One region of the Pseudomonas palmensis genome, then DNA from elsewhere that is predicted to be linked to it. Evidence: riboswitches for the same ligand, from Rfam matches in the RefSeq annotation. Region 1 holds a riboswitch; the other holds the start of a gene.
The links. A riboswitch is a leader RNA that binds a small molecule or an ion and turns the genes downstream of it on or off. The one in region 1 is predicted to bind thiamine pyrophosphate.
Positions count from the first base shown of each region.

Region 2: it holds a riboswitch for thiamine pyrophosphate, as region 1 does, so the genes downstream of both, thiC (phosphomethylpyrimidine synthase ThiC) here and ACPRTJ_RS24680 (TenA family protein) in region 1, are expected to answer to the same signal.

Region 1 is NZ_CP187958.1:5,351,267-5,355,180, forward strand. Features, by position in the region: gene ACPRTJ_RS24675 (TenA family protein) at 12-671, opposite strand; gene ACPRTJ_RS24680 (TenA family protein) at 675-1,325, opposite strand; TPP riboswitch at 1,358-1,473, opposite strand; gene ureG (urease accessory protein UreG) at 1,600-2,226, opposite strand; gene ACPRTJ_RS24690 (urease accessory protein UreF) at 2,237-2,911, opposite strand; gene ACPRTJ_RS24695 (HupE/UreJ family protein) at 2,911-3,456, opposite strand; gene ureE (urease accessory protein UreE) at 3,477-3,914, opposite strand, start outside.
Region 2 is NZ_CP187958.1:1,733,956-1,737,869, reverse strand. Features, by position in the region: gene ACPRTJ_RS07910 (TolC family outer membrane protein) at 1-1,223, opposite strand, end outside; TPP riboswitch at 1,366-1,471, shown strand; gene thiC (phosphomethylpyrimidine synthase ThiC) at 1,618-3,498, shown strand; gene cytX (putative hydroxymethylpyrimidine transporter CytX) at 3,628-3,914, shown strand, end outside.

The sequences.
Region 1 (3,914 bases):
GCCACGCCGTTCTACCGCGCCGCCAACCCCATCTGCCAGAAATCCGCCTCCAGCCGCGACGCCTGGGCAAAGATCGCCACCAGCTCGGTGAAGCGCTGCTCGGTCATGCTGCGCGCCGCCAGCTCGTCCAGGTGCAGGCGCGCTGCAGCAGCCACGCCCTGATACCCCTCCCCGGCATACTCGCCAATCCACTCGCGGTACGGATGATCACCCAGCGCCGCCACCCCGTCGGGGCTCAGCGCCCGGCCGATCTCGGCGTAGCCGATCACACAGGGCGACAGCGCCACATGCAGGTCCAGCAAGTCGCCCGCCGCGCCGCAATCGAGCACGAAGCGCGTATAGGCCACGGTGGCCTGGTGCTCCGGCGCGGCCTCGATGTCAGCCTTGGACAAGCCCCAGCGCGCGCACAGGCGTACATGCAGGTCGGTCTCGTCCAGAATCGCCGCAAGCCCCGCCTGGGCGGCACGGATGTCCGAAGGCCGGCGGCTCTTGTACGCGGCCAGCGCCCAGGCCCGCGCGAACTGGATCAGGAACAGGTAATCCTGCACCAGGTAGGTACGAAACGCCGTTTCGGGCAAGCTGCCCTGGCCCATCTGGCGCACGAAGCTGTGGTCCACGTAACTGGCCCACTCGGTCGGTGCAGCAGCTTTCAAACGGTCGAAAATATCCATCGTTCACTCCCCCTGTGGGTACACGGCATCGAAAAACTCAAGCTCCAGCGCCACGGCACGCAAGAAGAAATCGGTGCTCAGCGCCTCTTCCTGGGGGCCCACACGGTCGAGTTCGGCGCCCAGGAACGCGACGAAGTCGGCGAAGGCCGGGTTGTCGTGCAAGGTGATCCACTCGGCGTGCACGAAGTTTTCCGGCAGCGGCCTGGGCGCCTTGAGCGCCCAGTCCAGGTACAGGCCCTCGGCCACGTTGAGCACCGCCAGCACTGCCGCATAGGATCGGGTGGCCGCCGCCTGGCGCATGATCGCCTTGAAGCCGGCCGTGGGCTGTGTGTCGGCCGGCGCGGTGCGTTGCGCCTCGCTCACGCCCAGTGCCTCAAAGGCGCGCAGGAAATAGGTGTTTTCATCGCTGGCGATCATGCCGGCGAAACGCGCCAGGCGCAGGCGCGCATCGAAGGTGTCGGCGGTGGCAATGGCCGCGCCGAGCAGGGTCAGGAAGCTGTCGATGAAGCGATGGTCCTGCACCAGGTAACGCACCATCACCGGGTCCGGCAGGCTGCCGTCGCACAGCTGGGTGACGAAACGGTGGCCGACGGCGGCCGACCAGGTGGGTTCGCTTTGTTTGCGCAGGTGTTCGGTGAAACGTGGGGCAGTCATGTAGCGGCCTCGCAGTGAGACCGGCAAAGAAGGCAGGCGCTAGATCCCATCCCTTCGCCGGCATGATCCGGATCAGGTTCGAAGGGTCACCGCGCTGCAGATGCCAGCGGTTTCTCAGCCCGTTGCCGGGGCTCCCCTTGGTGCGCACACTGTATACAGCGATGTGGGCAATGTGCAATGCGCAGGCACCGCATCGATGCCATCGCGGGTCAAGCCCGCTCCCACAGGAGCTGGCGCCGTCCTTGTGGGAGCGGGCTTGACCCGCGATAGGCATTCACACCGAAACCGGTTTCAACATCCCCCGCTCGACAATGAACCCGATCACCGCCTGCAAACCCTGCCCCGTCTTCAGGTTGCTGAACGTCCACGGCCGCTCGGGCCGCATGCGCCGGGTGTCCTTTTCCATGACCTCCAGCGACGCACCCACATAGGGCGCCAGGTCGATCTTGTTGATCACCAGAAAATCCGACTTGGTGATCCCCGGCCCGCCCTTGCGCGGGATCTTCTCGCCCTCGGCCACGTCGATCACGTAGATCGTCAGGTCGGCCAGCTCCGGGCTGAAGGTGGCACTCAGGTTGTCACCGCCACTCTCGACGAAGATCACTTCCAGGTTGCCGAACTTGCGCGCCAGATCCTCCACCGCCGCCAGGTTCATCGAGGCATCTTCACGGATCGCGGTATGCGGGCAGCCGCCGGTCTCCACGCCGACGATGCGCTCGGGTTCGAGCGCGCCGGCTTCGGTAAGGATGCGCTGGTCTTCCTTGGTGTAGATGTCGTTGGTGACCACGGCGATCTGGTAGTCATCGCGCATGGCCTTGCACAGCGCTTCGAGCAGCGCGGTCTTGCCGGAACCGACCGGGCCGCCGACACCGACGCGCAAGGGTTGCTGGTAGCTTTGCATGGCAGTTTCCTCAGGATCGGAACAATCGGGTGTATTGGGTTTCATGGCGGGCAGAGGCAATCGCCAGCAACGGCAGGCCGCCGCCCAGGTGTTCATCAGGTACGTCCAGCGCCCACTCCAGTACCGCAGGCAGCTCCTCGCACAACTCGCGCAGCAGGGTCTGGGCTGCCTGCTGACCGAACGGCACCAGCTTGACCCCGGCCATCACCGCCCCTTCCAGCCAGGCAAAGCCATGCCCCAGGGCCAGCTCACGCAGCGGGATCTGCCAGTGCACGGCCAGCCAGGCCATGCCGCCCAGCTGGCTCAGCTCGACGCTGCTGCGCCAGGCCGGCGCCTGACACAGCTGCCAGCCATCGAGCAGGCGCGCCAGGGCCTTGCCACGCTGGCGTTCCTCCAGGCGCAGCTCGGCGGTTTCGCGGTTGGCCAGCAAAAAGCTGCTCCAGTGGGCGAACGCATCGGCATCTTGCGCGCGGCACGCGCTGTACAGCCGTTGCAGCAGCGGCCAGTCGAGGTGGCCGAGGGTGTCGTGCAACTGCTCGCGCTGCCAGGCGCCAAAGCCGTCGGCCCCCGTCACCCAGCCCGCCTCCACCGCCCACTCCAGCCCCTGGGAATAGGTGAAGCCCCCCACCGGCAGGTTGGCGCTGACCAGTTGCAGCAGGCGCAGCAACTGCAGGTTGGCGCTCATCAGCCGGCCAGCACCAGGGCGGCACCGGCCAGCAGGCCGCCGCCACAGGCCTTCTGCAGCCCAGGGTGACGGCGCAACAGGCGCCCGGCGCCATAGCCTGCCAGCAGCAACAGGCCGCTGACCGCGACAAAGCCTGCGCTGAACACCCAGAACGCGCCCGGGCTGGCTTCGACGCCGTGGGCCCAGCCGTGAAACAGCGCGAACACCGGCATGACCAGCGCCAGCAGCACCTGGCGGCTGGGCAGCAGCAGCGCCGCGGCGGCCACCAGCAGCGAGCCGATGATCATGCTCTCCATGCCGATCACGCCCCCGAACAGATGGCCCATCAGCGCGCCGCCGAACATCGCCGCCAGCGTGGCCAGCGGCAGCGCCAGGGTGCGCCCGGTCAGGGCGGCCAGCACCCCGGTGCCCAGCAGCATCAGCAGGTGGTCAAGCCCGGTGAGCGGGTGCAGCAACCCGTCCTGCAGGGGGTTGCTGTCGTGGCCGGGGTGGGCGAACGCAGGGACGGCGATCAGCAGCAAGGCAAACGCGAGGGTCTTTTTCATCGTGCAACTCCATGTCGAAATCAGTGGGCGTGGCCAGGCACGCGAACAAAGGGGTGATCGTTGTGGCTGTGGCTGTGCGGCGCGCTCTGGTAGGCGCCGGCCTCGGGCTCGAACGGCGCCTGCTCCACCGTCACCTCAAGGCCGAAGCCACGCACCATGTCGTCCAGCACATGGTCGTGCTGGTACCGCACGAAATCGCGCTCGATCTGCAACGGCACATGCCGATTGCCCAGGTGATAGGCGGCGCGGGCCAGCGCCAGCGGGTCGGCGCAGCGCACCGTCGAAACCTGCTCCGGCGCCGCCAGCACGCGAATCACCTCACGCCCCTGGGCGTCGGCCAGCAGCTCGCCGCCGCGAATCAGCTGGCCGCGTTCGAGCATCAGCCCGGCCTCGCGCCCGTCATCCAGGGTGATGCGCACGCGGCTCTTGATGCGCGTATCCAGGCTCAGGGTGGCAGT
Region 2 (3,914 bases), 2.2 Mb from region 1:
CGCTGTGCATCCAGCACGTCGACGATGTTGCGCGTACCCACCTGGTAACCGATTTCGGTCGCTTCCAGCGCACTCTGGTTGGAAATGATCGACTGCTTGCGCGCCTGCACCTGCTCCACGTCGGTGTTCACCGCGCGGTGCAGGTTGCGGGTGTTTTCCACCACCTGGCGACGCAGGCTCTCGCGCTGCTGTTCGCTCTGGCTCAGGCGCTGGTACGCCTCGCGCACCTGCGAGCTGGTCAGCCCGCCACTGTAGATCGGGATGTTCAGCTGCAGGCCGATGCTGGTCTGCTCCACGTCGCCGCGGTAGTTCTGGCCCGTCAGGTTGGGGTTGCTGAAGCCCAGGCTGTCGTTGTCACCCTTCTGGTAGCGCGCCACCGCGTCCACCGTCGGCGCGTGCCCGGCCTTGCGCTGGCGCAGGGTTTCCTCGGCCGCGTTGACCGCGTAGTTGGTGGCCTGCAGGTTCAGGTTCTGCTTTGCGGCGGTTTCTACCCAGGCCTTGGCGTCATTGGGCGTGGGTACCTGCACCGGCAGGGTGTGCACGATGCCCTGCACCGAGTTGTAGTCGCGGTTGGTCAGGGTCACCAGTGCCTCGAAGGCGTCGTCCACCTGGCGCTGCGCGACGATGCGGTTGGCGCGTGCGGTGTCGTAGCTGGCCTGGGACTGCAGCACGTCGGTCTTGTCCGACAGGCCTACATCGAAGCGCTCGTTGCTCTGGTCGAGCTGGCGCTTGAACGCGGCTTCTTCGGCCTTGGTCGAAGCCAGGGTGTCCTGGGCGCGCAGCACGGCGAAGTAGTTCTCGGCACTTTGCAGAATCAGGTTCTGTTCGGTGGCCGACAGCTCCAGCGCCGCCTGTTCGTTCACCGCTTCGGCTGCCTGCAACTGGAACCAGCGGTCGGCGCGGAAGATCGGCTGGGCCAGGGTGGCCTGCCAGGAGTTGCCGCTGCGGTTGGCGGTGATCGAGGGGTGATCGATCTTCGTACGGCTGTTCATCATCTCGGCGCCGGCCGAGAGGTTGGGCAGCAGGCCGGCACGGGCCTGGGGCACCACTTCCTTGCGGGCGCCGTAGTCGGCGCGGGCAGCGGCCAGGTCGGCGTTGTTGTTCACCGCTTCCTGATACACGCTGACCAGATCGGTGCGTACCGACAGGGGCGGTTCTGCTGCCCAGGCCATTCCGTTGGTAGCACACGACACGGCGAGGGCCAGTGAAAGTTTGCGCAGCATAGGGCAGTCCTTGAACGGTTGAGTATTTCTGAACCGATGAGTGTAGTTGCGCAGGCATTTTGCAACAATCCGCTATTTGCGCCTTTTATCATGCTTGTGCTTGGACTGTTGGCGTTTCGCGTCGCACCGGTCTATGCTGGGCGCGTTCTTGTCGGGGTGCCTTGCGTTGAGGCTGAGATCGGATAATTCCGGATCCCGTTGAACCTGATCAGGTTAGCGCCTGCGTAGGGAACAAGATTGCTCGTCTCCCGCGAGCCCTCTTGTGTCGGCTGCGGGATTGTCATTTCAGCTTTTTGGCTGGTGTGGCATCTTCCGTTTTCGGCACAGCACCAGCCCTGGTGCGCCCGTGCCTTTCAGGTTCACTCCGACTGCCAACCCGTCTGGAGAGCCTGTGATGAGCCAAAAACAAAAATACCCCGCGCACCTGAGTGAATCGGCCAAGGTCGACGAGCAGTCCGTGCAGCCGTTCACCCGTTCGCGCAAGATCTACGTGCAGGGCTCGCGCCCCGATATCCAGGTGCCGATGCGCGAAATCAGCCTGGACGACACCCCCACCGATTTCGGCGGCGAAGCCAACGCGCCGGTGCTGGTGTACGACACCTCCGGCCCCTACACCGATCCTACCGTGCAGATCGACGTGCGCAAGGGCCTGGGCGATGTGCGCTCGGCCTGGATCGACGCGCGCGGCGACACCGAGCGCCTGGCCGGGCTGTCCTCCAGTTTCGGCCAGATGCGCCTGAACGACGTGGAACTGACCAAGCTGCGCTTTGCCCACGTGCGCAACCCGCGCCGGGCCAAGGCCGGCGCCAACGTCAGCCAGATGCACTACGCGCGCCAGGGCATCATCACCGCCGAGATGGAGTACGTGGCCATCCGCGAGAACATGAAGCTGCAGGAGGCCCGCGCCGCCGGCCTGCTCGACCAGCAGCACGCCGGGCACAGCTTCGGCGCAAGCATCCCCAAGGAGATCACCGCCGAATTCGTGCGCGAGGAAGTCGCTCGCGGCCGCGCGATCATTCCGGCCAACATCAACCATGTGGAGCTGGAGCCGATGATCATCGGCCGCAATTTCCTGGTGAAGGTCAACGGCAACATCGGCAACAGCGCGCTGGGCTCCTCCATCGAGGAAGAAGTGGCCAAGCTGACCTGGGGCATCCGCTGGGGCTCGGACACGGTAATGGACCTGTCCACCGGCAAGCACATCCATGAAACCCGCGAGTGGATCATCCGCAACTCGCCGGTGCCGATCGGTACGGTGCCGATCTACCAGGCACTGGAGAAGGTCAACGGCGTGGCCGAGGACCTGACCTGGGAGCTGTTTCGCGACACCCTGATCGAACAGGCCGAGCAGGGCGTGGACTACTTCACCATCCATGCCGGCGTGCTGCTGCGCTACGTGCCGCTGACCGCCAAGCGCGTGACCGGCATCGTCAGCCGCGGCGGCTCGATCATGGCCAAGTGGTGCCTGGCGCATCACAAGGAAAACTTCCTCTACACCCATTTCGACGAAATCTGCGAAATCATGAAGGCCTACGACGTCAGCTTCTCGCTGGGCGACGGCCTGCGTCCGGGCTCGATCGCCGACGCCAACGACGCGGCGCAGTTCGGCGAGCTGGAGACCCTGGGCGAGCTGACCAAGATCGCCTGGAAGCATGACGTGCAGTGCATGATCGAAGGCCCCGGCCACGTGCCGATGCAGTTGATCAAGGAGAACATGGACAAGCAGCTCGAGTGCTGCGACGAGGCGCCGTTCTACACCCTGGGCCCGCTGACCACCGACATCGCGCCGGGGTACGACCACATCACCTCGGGCATCGGTGCGGCGATGATCGGCTGGTTCGGTTGCGCGATGCTTTGCTACGTGACGCCCAAGGAGCACCTGGGGCTGCCGAACAAGGACGACGTCAAGACCGGCATCATCACCTACAAGATCGCCGCGCACGCGGCGGACCTGGCCAAGGGGCACCCGGGCGCGCAGATCCGCGACAACGCCTTGAGCAAGGCGCGGTTCGAGTTCCGCTGGGAAGACCAGTTCAACCTGGGCCTGGACCCGGACACCGCACGCTCGTTCCACGACGAGACCCTGCCCAAGGATTCGGCCAAGGTCGCGCACTTCTGCTCGATGTGCGGGCCGAAGTTCTGCTCGATGAAGATCACCCAGGAAGTGCGTGAATACGCCGCCAACCAGCCGGTCGAGGTGGCGGTAGAAGAGGGCATGCGCGAGCAGGCCGAGCGGTTCCGCCAGGAAGGCAGCCAGTTGTACCAGAAGGTCTGAAAGCATCGCGGGTCAAGCCCGCTCCCACAGGTATGCCGCTGCCCTAGAGATCAGCGATACCCCGTGGGAGCGGGCTTGACCCGCGAAAGGGCCTTCCATCCAACCCACATTTCCTGCCGAGTCTTCATCGTGAGCACACCCAGCCACTACTCCCCCGATTCCCCCATTCCCGACAGCCAGCGCGTCTTCGGCGCGCGGGACCTGTTCTCCCTGTGGTTCTCCCTCGGCATCGGCCTGATGGTGCTGCAGACCGGCGCCTTGCTCGGCCCCGGCCTGGGCCTGTCCGGAGCGCTGCTGGCCATCACCCTCGGCACGCTGGTCGGCGTTCTGCTGCTGGCCGCCGCCGGCGTCATCGGCAGCGACACCGGCCTGTCGGCCATGGGCACCCTGCGCCTGAGCCTGGGCCGCCACGGCGT